Regions from separate parts of the Streptomyces sp. NBC_00322 genome, predicted to be linked through region 1. Evidence: riboswitches for the same ligand, from Rfam matches in the RefSeq annotation. Region 1 holds a riboswitch; each other region holds the start of a gene.
What was found. A riboswitch is a leader RNA that binds a small molecule or an ion and turns the genes downstream of it on or off. The one in region 1 is predicted to bind cobalamin.
Positions count from the first base shown of each region.

Region 1 (4,191 bases):
TTCCTGCGCATTACAACTGGTGATACGTGAGGGGACGGAGCCGCCGTATGTCAGATGTGACGGACGAGAAACAACCAGTGATCACGCCGGTGCGCGCGATCGTCGCCCTCTGCCTCTTCGCGCCGTTCGTCGCGATGCTCTGGGTCGGCTCGTACGCGAAGACCGAGCCGACGTTCATCGGCATCCCGTTCTTCTACTGGTACCAGATGCTCTGGGTGCTCATCTCCACCGCGCTCACCGTGGTCGCCTACAAGCTGTGGCAGCGCGACCAGCGCGCCCGCAAGGGGGGTGCGTCGAAGTGAACGACGGCGTGAACGGCGTCGCACTCGGCGTCTTCATCTTCTTCTTCCTGGCCGTCACGGTCATGGGCTTCCTGGCCGCGCGCTGGCGCAAGGCCGAGAGCGACAGCCTCGACGAATGGGGCCTGGGCGGCCGGTCGTTCGGCACCTGGGTGACCTGGTTCCTGCTCGGCGGCGACCTCTACACGGCGTACACCTTCGTCGCCGTCCCCGCGGCGATCTACGCGGCGGGCGCGGCGGGCTTCTTCGCCGTCCCGTACACGATCCTCGTCTACCCGCTGATCTTCACCTTCCTGCCGCGGCTGTGGTCGGTCTCGCACAAGCACGGATACGTCACCACATCGGACTTCGTCCGCGGACGCTGGGGCTCGAAGGGCCTGTCGCTCGCGGTCGCCGTCACCGGCATCCTGGCGACGATGCCGTACATCGCACTCCAACTGGTCGGCATCCAGGCCGTACTCGACGTGATGGGTGTCGGCGGCGGCGAGACGACGAACTGGTTCGTCAAGGACCTGCCGCTGCTGATCGCCTTCGGTGTGCTCGCGGCGTACACGTACTCCTCCGGGCTGCGGGCCCCCGCGCTGATCGCCTTCGTCAAGGACACGCTGATCTACATCGTCATCGCGGTGGCGATCATCTACATCCCGATCAAGCTCGGCGGCTTCGACGACATCTTCGCCAAGGCGGGCGACGCGTTGGCGCAGATCAACCCGGCGACCGACAAGCCACGGGGCGCGCTGGCACCGGCGGAGGCGGGCCAGTGGGGATACGCCACGCTGGCACTCGGATCCGCCCTGGCGCTGTTCATGTATCCGCACTCGATCACGGCGACGCTCTCCTCGCGCAGCCGTGACGTGATCCGGCGCAACACCACGATTCTGCCGCTGTATTCACTGATGCTGGGCCTGCTGGCGCTGCTCGGCTTCATGGCGATCGCGGCGGGCGTGAAGGTGAAGAACGGTCAGCTGGCCATCCCGCAGCTGTTCGAGAACATGTTCCCCGACTGGTTCGCCGGTGTCGCCTTCGCGGCGATCGGCATCGGGGCGCTGGTGCCGGCGGCGATCATGTCGATCGCCGCGGCGAATCTGTTCACGCGGAACATCTACAAGGACTTCATCAAGCCGGACGCGACGCCCGCGCAGGAAACCAAGGTCTCCAAGCTGGTGTCCCTCCTGGTGAAGGTCGGCGCGCTGGTCTTCGTCCTGACGATGGACAAGACGGTGGCCATCAACTTCCAGCTTCTGGGCGGCATCTGGATCCTCCAGACCTTCCCCTCGCTGGTGGGCGGCCTGTTCACCCGCTGGTTCCACCGCTGGGCGCTGCTGGCGGGCTGGGCGGTGGGCATGATCTACGGCACGGCGGCGGCGTACGGAGTGGCCAGCCCGACGCAGAAGCACTTCGGCGGCTCGTCCGCGGAGATTCCCGGCTTCGGCGAGATCGGGTACATCGGTCTGACGGCGTTCGTGCTGAACGTGGTGGTGACGGTGGTGCTGACGTTCGCACTGCGGGCGGTGAAGGCGCCGGAGGGCGTCGACGAGACGTCGCCGTCGGACTACACGGCGGACGCGGGAGATCCGGGCGTGAAGGCGGAACTGCCGTCGGCGACGGCGGACGCGGGTCACTGACGGTCGGACTTGGCGCGAGGGCCGCCGCGTCCCCTGGCGGGGGGCATGGCGGCCCTTTGGCTTGTTCGGGGCTTGTTCCCCCACCCCGCGCTGAAGTTCAGCCCGACCGGCGTTTGAGGACATGCGGCCGAAGGTCGTATGCGGGGTTCGGGGCGGAGCCCCGATTCGGGAAGGGACGGGACGGGGGCAGAGCCCGCCGCAGGCGCACCCGCACCCCGTAGCCGCCCCGACACAACATGTGGTGGGTGCGGCAACTCCCCGCCCCCACATGTATGCTCATGCTCGCTGTCGCCGCAGGGGAATCCGGTGCGAATCCGGAACTGTCCCGCAACGGTGTGATGCGGTGCGCTTTGTCGCACCCCACTAGTCCGAAGACCTGCCGACGGCGCATCCGGCTCGACCGAACCGGGTGCCGACACGTCCGGGCCTCGCGGTTGGGCCGGTGGACGCGGTGAGCCGTCCCCGTGACGCGCGCCCGTGACGCCTCCCCCGCCGGCCCAGAGCCGAGCGAGGGAGAGCACCACGTGACCATCGCGCCAGCCGATCCGGCTTCAGGCATCTCCGAGCAGGTGGCCGACGGCCCCGGGACCGCGCTTCTGCGGACCCTGACCGGTCTCACCGCCGATCTGCCCGACACCGACCCCGGCCGTGTCGCCGCCGCCGCGCTGCGCGGCCGGCACGCCGGTTCGGACGCGGCCGAGCTCCGGGGCCTGGCCACCGACGCGGCCGCGGGGCTGATCTCCGAGGACCCTGCCTACTCCCGGCTCGCTGCCCGCCTGCTGACCCGTCATATCGCCGACGAGGCAGCCGGACAGGGCGCGGTCTCCTTCTCCGCCTCGGTCGCGGTCGGCCACCGAGAGGGCCTGATCGCCGACCGCACTGCCGAGTTCGTGGCGCTGCACGCCGCCCGGCTGGACGCGCTGATCGACCGGGACGCGGACGACCGCTTCGGCTACTTCGGTCTGCGCACCCTCTACAGCCGCTATCTGCTGCGGCATCCGATCACCCGTCAGGTGATCGAGACCCCGCAGTACTTCATGCTGCGCGTCGCCTCGGGCCTCGCGGAGGACAACAGCACCCGCGCCCTGGACGAGGTCGCCGCGCTCTACCGGCTGATGAGCAGGCTCGACTACCTCCCCTCCTCGCCCACGCTCTTCAACTCCGGGACCCGCCACCCGCAGATGTCGTCCTGCTATCTGCTGGACTCCCCGCTGGACGAGCTGGACTCGATCTACGACCGCTACCACCAGGTCGCTCGCCTGTCCAAGCACGCGGGCGGCATCGGTCTCTCGTACTCCCGTATCCGCGCCCGCGGTTCGCTGATCCGTGGCACCAACGGGCACTCCAACGGCATCGTGCCGTTCCTGAAGACCCTCGACGCCTCGGTCGCCGCCGTGAACCAGGGCGGCCGGCGCAAGGGCGCGGCCGCGATCTATCTGGAGACCTGGCACGCGGACATCGAAGAGTTCCTGGAGCTGCGCGACAACACCGGTGAGGACGCTCGGCGTACGCACAACCTCAACCTCGCGCACTGGATCCCTGACGAGTTCATGCGCCGCGTCGAGGCCGACGCCGACTGGTCGCTGTTCTCGCCCGCCGATGTGCCCGAGCTGGTCGACCTGTGGGGCGAGGAGTTCGACGCCGCGTACCGCGAGGCGGAGGCCGAGGGCCTGGCCCGCAAGGCCATCCCGGCTCGCGAGCTGTACGGCCGGATGATGCGTACGCTCGCCCAGACCGGCAACGGCTGGATGACCTTCAAGGACGCCTCCAACCGCACCGCCAACCAGACCGCCGAGCCCGGCCGGGTCGTGCACAGCTCCAACCTGTGCACCGAGATCCTCGAAGTCACGGACGACGGCGAGACGGCCGTCTGCAACCTCGGCTCGGTCAACCTGGGTTCGTTCGTCGCGGGCGACGGCATCGACTGGGAGCGCCTGGACGAGACCGTCCGTACCGCCGTGACCTTCCTCGACCGGGTCGTCGACATCAACTTCTACCCGACCGAGCAGGCGGGCCGTTCCAACGCCAGGTGGCGTCCGGTCGGCCTGGGCGCGATGGGCCTCCAGGACGTCTTCTTCAAGCTGCGCCTGCCCTTCGACTCCCCCGAGGCGAAGGCGCTCTCCACGAAGATCGCCGAGCGGATCATGCTCGCCGCGTACGAGGCGTCCTGCTCGCTCGCCGAGCGCAACGGCCCGCTGCCCGCCTGGTCCGAGACCCGCGCGGCCCGTGGCGTGCTGCACCCCGACCACTACGACGTCGAAGTCATC
Region 1 covers NZ_CP108019.1:3,228,514-3,232,704, forward strand. Annotated here, with positions in the region: gene OG905_RS14380 (DUF3311 domain-containing protein) at 48-302, shown strand; gene mctP (monocarboxylate uptake permease MctP) at 299-1,924, shown strand; cobalamin riboswitch at 2,197-2,322, shown strand; gene OG905_RS14390 (ribonucleoside-diphosphate reductase subunit alpha) at 2,449-4,191, shown strand, end outside.

Region 2 (4,191 bases), 3.7 Mb from region 1:
GCCATAGGTGTGCCGCCCGGTCAGCCCGTGCAGCATCTCCAGGCCGGGTTCGAGGAGCGTCACATCGCCCCGGAACTTATTGACGAGATAGCCCGCGATCAGCGACTGGTCCTCGGGGGCGAGCAGTGCGGTCGTACCGAAGAAGGAGGCGAAGACGCCGCCGCGGTCGATGTCTCCGACCACGAGCACCGGCAGGCGCGCGGCCCGTGCGATGCCCATGTTCACGATGTCCGTACGCCGCAGATTGATCTCGGCCGGACTGCCCGCCCCCTCGCAGATCACGGCTTCATACGTGCCCCGCAGCTCCTCCAGGCACTCCACGACGGTCCCGAACAGGGACTCCTGCCGCCCGCCGTGGTAGCCGCGGGCGCTGAGTTCACCCACCGGCCTGCCCATCAGCACGACCTGACTGGAGCGGTCGCTGCCGGGCTTGAGCAGCACCGGGTTCATCAGCGCGCTCGGCTCCACGCGGGCCGCCTGCGCCTGCATGGCCTGCGCCCGTCCGATCTCCGCGCCCTCGCGCGTCACGAACGAGTTGAGCGACATGTTCTGCCCCTTGAAGGGCGCGACCTTCACCCCCTGCCGCACCAGCCAGCGGCAGATCCCTGCCGTCACGACGCTCTTGCCCGCGTCGGACGTGGTCCCCGCGACCATCAGTCCGCCGCCCCTGTGCCCGCTCATCCCCGCCCCTTTCCCGCGCGCCGCGCACGCAGCGCATGCCCCGCGAGGCGCCCCGCCGCGCAGGTCGCGAGTGTCAGCCAGCCGACGCGGCGCGAGAGCCGCACGGCACGTTCGATGTCGCCGAACTGGACAGCGCGGCCATCACCGTTGAGTACGGGACGGTGCTCGACGCGTCCGGCGTAGGAGAGCGTTCCGCCGAGCCGTACACCGAGTGCACCGGCGAAAGCCGCCTCGACCGGGCCCGCGTTGGGGCTCGGATGCTTCTTCGCGTCGTCTCGCCAGGCCCGGGCGGCTCCGTGCGCGTCCCCGCCCGCGAGCACCGCCAGCGCCGCGGTGAGCCGGGCGCCCGGCCAGCCCACGACGTCGTCGAGCCGGGCCGAGGCCCAGCCGAACCGCCGGTAGCGGAGCGACTTGTGGCCGACCATCGCGTCCAGGGTGTTGACCGCCCGGAAGCCGACCAGCCCCGGCACGCCCGCGAGCGCCCCCCAGACCAGCGCGCCCACCACGGCGTCGGAGGTGTTCTCCGCGACGGATTCGACGACCGCTCGCGCGATCTGCTGCTCGTCCAGGGCCTGCGGATCGCGCCCGCACAGATGCGGCAGCCGTTCCCTGGCCACCTCCACGTCCCCGGCGGCCAGCGCGCCACCGATGGCGCGTGCCTCCCGGCCCAGCGACGTGCCGCCGACGACGGCCCAGGTGACGGCGGCGGTCAGTGCGACGGAGGTGGCCGAGCGGCCCCGTACTCCACGGCTCAGCAGTGCGGCGGCAGCAGCGGCGCCTCCGGCGCACACCACGGTGTGCAGCGCGCCCCACCCCCGGTGGTCACGCCACAGCACACGCTCGACACCACCCGCGGCCCGCCCGAACGCGGCGACCGGATGCCCTCGGCGGGGATCGCCCAGAAGCAGGTCACCGGCCAGGCCGGCGGTGGCGCCGTACACGAATCGGCGGTCGGCACGCATGGGTTCAGGCCGTCGTTCCGCCTCGTTGGAACCTCGTACTCACAGCAGGAACCGAACCGCAGCCGCGCATGGCGATATGTCCTCACTCAGGGTGTCCGCGCCCTGGTTCGACGTGACCGGCGGTGAGAGTTCCTGGCTTCCGGAGGAGTGCTCCCCCGTGACAGTGGCGGGACCGCGCCGGATTCGCACCGGCTTCCTCTTCTGCCGCCGTAGATGGCTCCGGCAGTCCACCACGCTGCGAGAACGGGCGTCAACTGGCCTTTGACCTGCATGGGAAGAGTGTGTTGGGGCACACACGCGAGCCGGGTCACCCGATGGGGTGACCCGGCCCGGACCCGATGTATCGGAAACGGCTGTCAGGTGACGATCAGATAGATCCCGTACGCCACAGCCGCCGCGCAGAGCGCGAAGCACGCGTACGCCCCGGTGCGCGCCAGAACCGCGGAGCCGCCGCTCGTGGCCGCGGACTCCTGCTTGGTCAGGCCCACCACGCCCAGGGTGAACAGACCCACCAGGGCGACGGTGGCGACGAGGCTCACGCCGAAGACGGAGCCGAGTGCTGCCCAGTCGATTTTCATGCTGATCTGTCCTTACACCGTGGCCGAACGCGTCGGCTCGGAGCCGGAGGCGGGGGCCGGAGCCGGGATGGTCGTCTTGAAGTCCTGCGCGGGCGTGCCAACCGGCGGCGGCGTGACGGCCGCGATGGCGGCGGTCACGACGCCCGCGGGCTCGGCGTCCGTGTCATTGACGTTGGTGTGGTCGACCACCTGGCGGCGGGAGACGAACCAGATCGCGGCGCAGGCGCCGATCAGGAAGGCCGCGACGACCGCGACACCCCAGTCGCCCTGCTTGGTCACGAACTCCGAGCCCGCGGCGACCAGAGCGGCGGCGGGCAGCGTCAGGCCCCAGGCGACGAACATCCGGGTGGCGGTGGACCAGCGGACCACGCCCCCCTTGCGGCCCAGGCCCGCGCCCATCACGGCGCCGGAGCAGGAGTGCGTCGTCGACAGCGAGAAGCCGAGGTTGGAGGAGGCGAGGATGACGCTGGCCGCACTGGTCTGGGCGGCGAAGCCCTGCTGCGGCCGAAGGTCCGTCAGGCCCTTGCCCATGGTGCGGATGATGCGCCAGCCGCCGAGGTAGGTGCCCATCGCGATCGCGAGACCGGCGGAGAGGATGACCCACATCGGGGGGTTGGAACCGGGCGAGAGCACGCCGCCGGCGATGAGCGCCAGCGTGATGATGCCCATCGTCTTCTGCGCGTCGTTGGTGCCGTGGGCCAGTGAGACGAGGCCCGCCGAGGTGATCTGGCCGGCGCGGTAGCCCTTCGCCGTGGCCTTCTCGTCGGCGTTCTTGCCGATCTTGAACGTCAGGCGGGAGGCCAGGAACGCGGCGATGCCGGCCACCAGGGGGGCGGCGATCGCGGGGATCAGGACCTTGGTGACGACGGTGCCGCCGTTGACGCCGCCGATGCCGACCGAGGCGACGGTGGCGCCGATCAGTCCGCCCATCAGGGCGTGCGAGGAGCTGGACGGCAGACCGATCAGCCAGGTCATCAGGTTCCAGAGGATGGCGCCGACGAGCGCCGCGAAGATGACTTCCGGAGTGATGCCGGACTCGGTGACGATGCCGCTGGATATCGTTTTGGCGACCTCGACGGACAGGAACGCGCCGACGAGATTGAGCGCGGCGGACATGGCCACCGCCGTCTTGGGCTTCAGGGCGCCGGTCGAGATGGTCGTCGCCATCGCGTTGGCGGTGTCGTGGAAACCGTTTGTGAAATCGAACACGAGAGCTGTCACGATCACGATCGCTAGCAGCAGCGTGATGTGTTCCATTTACCCAGGCAATCTCTTGACGTCAGTGGCGCGGTGAACGTAGTTAACCTGGATGAACGTAAGGTGAACTGGGGTGGGCTTCAAGGTGTTCTGAAGTGGGGATTTGGCGCTCCGCTTGTCGGGGGTGGCGGCAGTACCGCTGACATACGGCTTTCGTGGGGATTCGCGTGATCTCTGTCACCCGCCCGTCCCGTGGCACCGGCCCACGCCTGACAGGATCGCCGCATGACCGATCAGGAGCGGCAGGACGCGATCGAGCGGGCGTGGCGGGACCTCGTGGCCACGGCCCGCAGGACGGCGACGGAAGGCCTGGTGGTGGGCACGTCGGGCAATGTCTCGGTACGGGTCGGCCCTCTCGTCCTGGTCACCCCGAGTGGAGTCCCGTACGACCGGCTCACCCCGGAGGACGCCGTTGCCGTCGACCTCGACGGCAACCAGGTCCGCGGTGACCTCGCCCCCACCAGCGAGCTGCCCCTTCACCTGGAGCTCTACCGCAACACCTCCGCCGGCGCCGTGGTCCACACGCATGCCGTGCACGCCACCGCCGTCTCCACCCTCGTCCCCGAACTCCCGCCCATCCACTACATGTCCGGGGCCATGGGAGGGCCCGTCAGGGTCGCGGCGTACGCCCTGTACGGAACCGAGGAACTGGCCCAGAACATGCTCCGCGCCCTGCGCGACCGCACCGCCTGCCTCCTGCAGAACCACGGAAC
Region 2 covers NZ_CP108019.1:6,882,580-6,886,770, forward strand. Annotated here, with positions in the region: gene OG905_RS31380 (cobyric acid synthase) at 1-681, opposite strand, end outside; gene OG905_RS31385 (cobalamin biosynthesis protein) at 678-1,643, opposite strand; cobalamin riboswitch at 1,751-1,890, opposite strand; gene OG905_RS31390 (hypothetical protein) at 2,000-2,221, opposite strand; gene OG905_RS31395 (inorganic phosphate transporter) at 2,234-3,478, opposite strand; gene OG905_RS31400 (class II aldolase/adducin family protein) at 3,704-4,191, shown strand, end outside.
Region 2: it holds a riboswitch for cobalamin, as region 1 does, so the genes downstream of both, OG905_RS31385 (cobalamin biosynthesis protein) here and OG905_RS14390 (ribonucleoside-diphosphate reductase subunit alpha) in region 1, are expected to answer to the same signal.

Region 3 (4,191 bases), 120 kb from region 1:
CCGCTTACGGGTCACCCCGCTGGCGACCATGGCGACATCGCACAGAATCGGCGCCCCGCCGCGCAGGGCCTCGCGGGCGCGGGCCACCACGTCCGCAGTGAACGAGAGATCGCGTACCAGGTCGACCATGCCGCAGGCGTGGATCATCCGGACCGCGACCTGGCTGACATCGGCGGGCAGCCCCGCGAGATCCGCTTCCGCGCGGATGGTGGCAAAGGACTGGCGGTAGATCGCCGCGCCGTCCTTCTCGTAGTCGAACACTGTGCTCTCGCTCATTTCGTCAACGCGTCACGGCGCTCGTGCGCGCAGCCGCCACGATGGCGGCGAGTTCGGAAGGGGGCATGCCGGTGCACGGCTTGTCCCCGTGTACGCGGACGTCGTAGCCGTCGGCGGTCGCGACGACGTCCACCCAGTCGCCGTGCGGATGGCCGCAACGGCGTTCGCAGCCGGACCAGTACACGGGCAGGCTCGAAGGCCCCGGGCCGAGCGCCTTCGCCGCGTCCGTCCGCACGTCGGCCAGGGACTTGGCGCAGCCGGGCCGGCCGACGCATGCGCCGACGCCGAGCCATGGGGAGGCGGGGGAGGTGATGAGCCCGGCCGTTTCGAGGGCGGCGGCGTCCTTGACCCCGGCGAGAATCACACCGCGCCAAGGGGTGAGCCGTAGTTCGCCGTTGCCGTCGTGCTCGGCCACGGCGGCCAGTTCGTGCCACTGGGCAGCGGTGAGCACGCCGAGCGGCGCGACGACGGACAGTGCGGTGGTGCGCCCGTCGGGACCCGCGACGGCGCCCGGCCGGGGCGGGTCGCCGACCGTCGTGGGAGGCACCGTCACGAGCGTGCCGTTGATCCCGTCCGCCGCCAGACGCGAGGCCACCTCGGTCATCAACTCGGCGGCATCGCCGGGCAGTTCACTCACCCGCCAGCAGCGGGTGGCGCTGCCGCGCGCGGCATCCAGGAAAGCTTCGGCGGCCAGCAGGGCGGCACGCGGCGCGTCTTCACCGCGTACCGACACACCCGCGTCGTCCGAACCCAGCCGGAGCACCGCATCCGTTCCGCCTGCCGCCGCCTGCACGGTCACGTCCGCACCCAGCGCCGCCACATCCCCGCGGCCGTCGTCGAGCGCGAACAGAAAACGCCCCGACAGCCCGGTCGCCGCCTCGCTCGCGCACAGGAGCCGGTCCAACTCCCTTACCCAGGGCTGCACATCGGCTTCGCCTCGCCCGTCGAGCCCGGAGAGCGGGGACGCGACGACATTGCGCACCCGCTCGTGCCGGGGCGAGGGCAGCAGACCCGCCGAGCCGAGCACATCGGCCAGCTCCCCACCGCAGTCTTCGGCGAGGCCGCGCAGCTGCACATTGCCGCGCGAGGTGAGGTGCAGCGAACCGTCGCCGAGCCGCTGTGCCGCATCCCACAGCGCCAGCGCCTGGCCGGTGGTCAGTGCGCCCGCCGGAATCCGTACCCGGGCCAGCGCGCCGTCGTCCGCCGCGTGGAGGCGCAGCGTGCCGGGGCAGGCGTCGCCACGGTCACGGCTCGGGGGTATCGCCCCGGCGTCGCGGGGGCCTGGGGCGGTCGGCATGGCGGCGAGCATACCCACCGCCCCTTCCACCTCACTCCCGCCCACCTGCGCCGATCATCACACCCGCCGCACGCCCGTCTGCCGCCTCCCGAGCCCTACTATGCTCAGGCGACGGGCCGGCCGGCCCGTCATCGCCTGCGACGGCGACATGGAGGAAGCCCGGTGCGAATCCGGCGCGGTCCCGCCACTGTGAGCCCGGTCCACACCGGGTGAGCCAGGAACTCCTGCCGTCCACACCGCCCGGGGCGCGGACACCCCGAGGAAGGCCTGCGCTCGCATGCTTCTGCTGCTGTCGACCTCCGACACCGACCTGCTCAGTGCCCGCGCGGCCGGAGGCCCGGTCGCGTACCGGTTCGCCAACCCCGCGCGGCTCGACCTCAGCGAGCTGCCCGCCCTGCTGGACGGCGTGGACCTGGTCGTCGTACGGCTCCTCGGCGGCGTACGCGCATGGCAGGACGGGCTCGACCTGCTGCACGAGGCCGGGCTTCCGGTCGTCGTCCTCACCGGTGAACAGGCCCCCGACGCCCAGCTGATGGAGGCGTCCACGGTCCCCGTCGGCATCGCGGCCGAGGCCCACGCCTACCTGGCCCACGGCGGCCCCGCCAACCTGGAGCAGCTGGCCCGCTTCCTCTCCGACACGGTGCTCCTCACCGGCCACGGCTTCGAATCACCGGCCCCCGCACCGACATGGGGCCCGCTGGAGCGCACCGTGCGGGAGACCGACGGCCCGACCGTGGCCGTGCTCTACTACCGCGCCCACCACATGAGCGGCAACACCGCCTTCGTCGACGCCCTGTGCACGGCGATCGAGGACGCGGGCGGCCGTCCCCTCCCGCTGTACGTCGCCTCCCTGCGCGCCCCGGAACCCGAACTGATCGACGCGCTCGGCGCCGCCGACGCCATCGTCACCACCGTTCTCGCGGCGGGCGGCACCCGGCCCGCCGAGGCATCGGCGGGCGGCGACGACGAGTCGTGGGACGCGGGCGCCCTGAGCGGCCTGGACGTGCCGATCCTCCAGGCGCTGTGCCTGACCGGTTCGCGCAGCACGTGGGAGGAGAGCGACGAGGGCGTCTCGCCGCTGGACGCGGCCAGCCAGATCGCGGTCCCGGAGTTCGACGGCCGCCTGATCACCGTGCCGTTCTCCTTCAAGGAGATCGACGCGGACGGCCTTCCGGCGTACGAGGCGGACCCCGAGCGGGCGGCACGGGTCGCGGGAATCGCCGTACGCCATGCGCGCCTGAGGCACATCCCCGCCGCCGACAAGCGCCTCGCGCTCGTGCTCTCCGCGTACCCGACGAAGCACTCGCGGATCGGCAACGCGGTGGGCCTGGACACCCCCGCGTCCGCGGTGGCCCTCCTGCGCCGACTGCGGGCGGAGGGCTACGACTTCGGTACGGAGCCCGTACCCGGCCTCGCCTCCGGCGACGGCGACGAGTTGATCTACGCCCTGATCGAGGCGGGCGGCCACGACCAGGACTGGCTGACCGAGGAGCAGTTGGCGCGCAATCCGGTCCGTATCCCGGCGGCGGACTACAAGCGCTGGTACGCGACGCTGCCGCAGCAACTGCGCTCGGCCGTCGAGGAGCACTGGGGCCCGCCGCCCGGCGAGATGTTCCTCGACCGCAGCCGCAATCCGCAGGGCGACATAGTCCTCGCGGCCCTGCGCCACGAGAACCTCCTCATCCTCATCCAGCCGCCGCGGGGCTTCGGCGAGAACCCGATCGCGATCTACCACGACCCCGATCTGCCGCCCTCGCACCACTACCTGGCCGCGTACCGCTGGATCGCCGCGTCCGCGGACGACGGTGGCTTCGGCGCCGACGCGATGATCCACCTCGGCAAGCACGGCAACCTGGAGTGGCTGCCCGGCAAGAACGCCGGTCTGTCCGCGGCCTGCGGCCCCGACGCCGCGCTCGGCGACCTCCCGCTGATCTACCCCTTCCTGGTCAACGACCCGGGCGAGGGCACGCAGGCCAAGCGCCGCGTCCACGCCACGCTCGTCGACCACCTGGTCCCGCCGATGGCACGCGCCGACTCCTACGGCGACATCGCGCGCCTGGAACAGCTCCTCGACGAATACGCCGCGATCTCCTCCATGGACCCGGCCAAACTCCCCGCGATCCGCGCGCAGATCTGGACCCTCATCCAGGCGGCCAGGCTCGACCACGACCTGGGCCTCGAAGACCGCCCGGACGACGACGGCTTCGACGACTTCCTGCTCCATGTCGACGGCTGGCTGTGCGAGGTCAAGGACGCCCAGATCCGCGACGGCCTCCATGTCCTCGGCTCCCCGCCCGCAGGCGCCGACCGCGTCAACCTGGTTCTCGCGATCCTCCGGGCGCGCCAGATCTGGGGCGGGACGTCGTCGCTGCCGGGCCTGCGGGAGGCGCTGGGCCTGGACGAGTCGGCGGCCACCCGAACGACCGCGGACGCGGCCGAGGAGAAGGCGCGCGAGCTGGTGCAGGCGATGGAGGACGCCGGGTGGAACCCCGATGCGGTCCCCGCCGGGCACGGCCCCGAGGTCGCGGCCATCCTGGACTTCGCCTCCCGCGAGGTCGTCCCCCGCCTCGCCGCCACGACCGCCGAACTCGACCATGCCGTCCACGCGCTGAACGGCG
Region 3 covers NZ_CP108019.1:3,107,367-3,111,557, reverse strand. Annotated here, with positions in the region: gene OG905_RS13855 (precorrin-8X methylmutase) at 1-261, opposite strand, end outside; gene cobG (precorrin-3B synthase) at 281-1,573, opposite strand; cobalamin riboswitch at 1,678-1,819, shown strand; gene cobN (cobaltochelatase subunit CobN) at 1,851-4,191, shown strand, end outside.
Region 3: it holds a riboswitch for cobalamin, as region 1 does, so the genes downstream of both, cobN (cobaltochelatase subunit CobN) here and OG905_RS14390 (ribonucleoside-diphosphate reductase subunit alpha) in region 1, are expected to answer to the same signal.

Region 4 (4,191 bases), 4.6 Mb from region 1:
CTATTTGTCAGACACGGCCTAGCGGTTCCAGGGCGGGGCTCGATGCGGCTCCGCCCCGGAACCGAACGGCTCAGGACGACATCGTGAGCCCGGCGCGGACCTCGCGGGCCGCGGCGACCAGGTGCTCCAGTGAGGTACGCACCTCGGGCCAGCCGCGCGTCTTCAGACCGCAGTCGGGGTTGACCCACAGCCGCTCGGCAGGAATCGCCTCAAGTCCCTTCCGCAGCAGCGCGGTTGCCTCCTCAGCACTCGGCACCCGTGGTGAGTGGATGTCGTAGACACCCGGTCCCACCTCGCGCGGATAGCCTGCCGTGGCGAGTTCGCCGGCCACCTGCATGTGGGAGCGGGCGGCCTCCAGGCTGATGACATCGGCGTCGAGATCGTCAATCGCCCGGAGGATGTCGCCGAACTCGGCGTAGCACATGTGCGTATGGATCTGGGTGTCCGGACGTACGCCGCCGGTGGTCAGCCGGAAGGCCTCCGTCGCCCAGGCCAGATAGGCCTCGTGGCCGTCGCCGCGCAGCGGCAGCGTCTCGCGCAGCGCGGGCTCGTCCACCTGGATCACCGAACTGCCCGCCGCCTCAAGGTCGTTCACCTCGTCACGCAGGGCGAGGGCGACCTGACGCGCGGTCTGGGCGAGCGGCTGGTCGTCTCGTACGAAGGACCAGGCGAGCATGGTGACAGGTCCGGTGAGCATGCCCTTGACGGGACGGTCGGTGAGCGACTGGGCGTAGCGGGTCCAGCGGACCGTCATCGCATCGGGGCGGGAGACGTCGCCTGCCAGGATCGGCGGCCGGACATAGCGGGTGCCGTACGACTGGACCCAGCCGCGCTGCGTCGCGAGATAGCCGCTGAGCTGTTCGGCGAAGTACTGGACCATGTCGTTGCGTTCGGGCTCGCCGTGTACGAGTACGTCGATGCCGGTCTTCTCCTGGAAGGAGACGACCTCGCGGATCTCGGCCTCGATGCGCTCCTCGTACCCCTGGGTGTCGATGCGCCCGGCCCGCAGGTCGGCCCGTGCGGTGCGCAGTTCGACGGTCTGCGGGAACGAGCCGATAGTGGTCGTGGGCAGCAGGGGAAGGCGCAGACGTACGCGCTGGGCTGCCGCGCGCTGCGCGTACGGGAGGCTGCGCCGGGTGTCCGCCGCGGTGACGGCCGCGCTGCGGGCGCGAACGGCGGGGTCGCGGGTGAGCGCGGACGTGGCGCGGGAGAGCAGGTCGGCCCGGTTGGCGGCGAGCCTGGCGGCGATGGCGTCGGTGCCCTCTGTCAGCCCGCGGGCCAGCGTGACGACCTCGGCCGTTTTCTGGCGGGCGAAGGCCAGCCAGCGGGCGACCTGTGTGTCGACATCGCGTTCCGCGGCGGCGTCGAGCGGCACATGCAACAGGGAGCAGGACGGCGCGACATCCACTCGGCCGGCCAGCCCGAGCAGGGTGGCGAGGGTGGCGGCCGACTTCCCGAGGTCGTTGATCCATACGTTGCGACCGTCGACGACACCGGCGACGAGCCGCTTGCCGGGCAGTCCGCCGACGGCCGCGAGGTCGCGGAGGTTGGCGTGGGCCGCGCCGGTGAAGTCGAGGGCCAGTCCGTCGACGGGTGCCTTGGCCAGGACGGGAAGTGCGTCGCCGAGCCGGTCGAAGTAGGAGGCGATCAGCAGCTTCGGCCGGTCACTGAGCCCTCCGAGCTCGCGGTAGGCACGGCCCGCGGCGCCGAGCACGGCGGGCGGCTGGTCCTGGACCAGGGCCGGTTCGTCGAGCTGGACCCACTGGGCGCCCGCGGCCCGCAGCTCGCGGAGCACCTCGGCGTACACCGGCAGGAGCCGGTCCAGCAGGGTGAGCGGCTGGAAATCGGAAGCAACTCCGGGCGCGGGCTTGGCGAGCAGCAGATAGGTGATCGGCCCGACGAGCACCGGGCGGGCGGTGAGACCGAGCGCGAGCGCTTCCTTCAGCTCGGCGACCTGCTTGGCACAGTTGGCTGCGAAGGAGGTCTGGGGGCCGAGTTCGGGGACAAGGTAGTGGTAGTTGGTGTCGAACCACTTGGTCATTTCCAGGGGCGCGACGTCCTGGGTTCCGCGCGCCATGGCGAAGTAGCCGTCGAGCGCGTCGGCGTCGACGGCCGCCCGGTGACGCGGGGGAATGGCGCCGACCATGACGCTGGTGTCCAGGACATGGTCGTAGTACGAGAAGTCTCCGGTGGGGACTTCGTGGATACCGGCGCCTGCGAGCTGCTGCCAGGTGGCCCGGCGCAGCCGGGCGGCCGTCTCCTTCAGGGCGCCGGCGTCGACGCGGCCTTTCCAGTAGCCCTCGACGGCCTTCTTCAGTTCCCGGTTCGGGCCCTGGCGGGGGTAGCCGTGGACGGTGGCCCTGGATCCTGCGGCCGTGGATGTGCTGGTCACGGAACTCTCCTTCGCGAGTACTCGTCCATGACCTCGGACAGCTCGTGGGACGCGAAGGAGGGCAGAAACAGCCGTCTGCCCATGCCGCCGACCCGCCCACGAGGTCACCGAGATCTCCGCGCGCGTTCGCGCACGGGCAGTGGCAGGTCTTCGGACTCATGGGCACGCCCTCGCGTACGGGTTCGCGTACGCAGGCACCTACTGGCCGTCGCTTCCCGGATCCGCTGCCGGATCCAGTGCGTATGACGGCGGTCGTTCCCACTCACCGCTGCGGGGCAGTTCCGGATTCCCACCGGATTCCCTCTTGCGACGCGTCTGCCTGGAGGGCAGGGCGAACCAGCTGCACGATCACCCTAGGCGCGCCATTGACATGTGACCAAACGGTCACCTATTTTGGATGGCATGGACGAAGTGTTCAAGGCACTGGCCGACCCGACGCGGCGCAGCCTCCTCGACGAGCTCTTCCGTCAGGACGGGCAGACGCTCAGCGCGCTCGAGGCACGCTTCGGCATCAGCCGCTTCGGCGTGATGAAGCACCTCAAGCAGCTCGAGGAAGCCGGCCTGATCGTGACCAGACGCCGCGGCCGGGAAAAGCTCCACTTCCTGAACCCCGTCCCTATCCGGCTCGTCCACGACCGGTGGGTGAGCAAGTACGCGGAACCCTGGGCGGCCGCACTCAGCGGCCTCAAGAGCCGACTGGAGAGCCCCGTGGAAAAGGTCTTCGAGATTTACATCCGCACCACCCCTGAGCGCCTCTGGGAGGCGATCACCGACCCCGAGATCCGGAGCAAGTACAACTTCGGCATGCGGGTCACCTCGGACTGGAAGCCCGGCGGGCGCTTCGAGATGGGCTCCCCCAAGGCCGACGGCCTGCTCGGCGAGGGCGAGATCCTCGAAATCGATCCACCGCGCAAGCTCGTCCAGAGCATGGTCGCGCTCTGGAGCGACGAGGTGAAAGCCGAAGGCACGTCGAGGGTCACCTGGGACATCGAGCCCGTCGGCGACTCCTGCCGGCTCACCGTCACGCACGACCAGCTGCGCGAGGGCGCGAACGAGCAGCTGTACGGCGGTTGGCCGATGATCCTCTCCGGCCTCAAGACCTGGCTGGAAACGGGCGAGCTGCTGACCACGCCGGGCTCACTGATGTACACCTGATCAGGCCCGGCGACCCGCTTTTCCGGTACGGCTGTGCGAGGTGGGACCCGTACCGGAAAAGCGTCGGGTCACCTCAGGAGCCGCCGGACTGCCCGATACGCAGGCCGGCTCCCACCACGCGCGCCTTGATGCCGTCGCGCTCCACGGTGATGTGCTGGAGCCGCAACTCCTTCAGCGAGCGGGGAAGTTCGAAGGAGAGCGACAGCCGCTCGGACAGCTCCGGGGGCTTGAGGGCGAGCAGCGCCTCGACCACACCGGGATCGATGCCCACCTTCCGCAGCAGTTGCGGATGCTCCAGTACGACATCGACGAGATTGACCTTCATCAGCCGCTCGATGAACTTCGGTGCGCTGGTGAGCCGGTGGAGCTCCTCCTCGCTCCGCAGCGCCCGGCGCACATACTCCCTGGGCACTCCGAGCCGGTCCACGATCGCGGGCACCGCAAGCAGCGCCTTCAGCCGGGCGCCTTCGCTGCTGATCCGCTCGGCGGCCTCGCGGTGCAGTCGCAGGCCGGAGTGTTTCGGGTCCGTGCCGGGCCGGTAGGTGGCCACCCGGGGAATGTCGAGCTGCATGCCGTCCAGGGTGGTGGTGAGGGAGCGTTCGTTGTCGCGCTGAATGTGCGCCTGTGCCTGTACGCGCAGATCC
Region 4 covers NZ_CP108019.1:7,837,325-7,841,515, reverse strand. Annotated here, with positions in the region: gene metE (5-methyltetrahydropteroyltriglutamate--homocysteine S-methyltransferase) at 71-2,392, opposite strand; cobalamin riboswitch at 2,517-2,749, opposite strand; gene OG905_RS35785 (ArsR/SmtB family transcription factor) at 2,795-3,547, shown strand; gene OG905_RS35780 (LmeA family phospholipid-binding protein) at 3,621-4,191, opposite strand, start outside.
Region 4: it holds a riboswitch for cobalamin, as region 1 does, so the genes downstream of both, metE (5-methyltetrahydropteroyltriglutamate--homocysteine S-methyltransferase) here and OG905_RS14390 (ribonucleoside-diphosphate reductase subunit alpha) in region 1, are expected to answer to the same signal.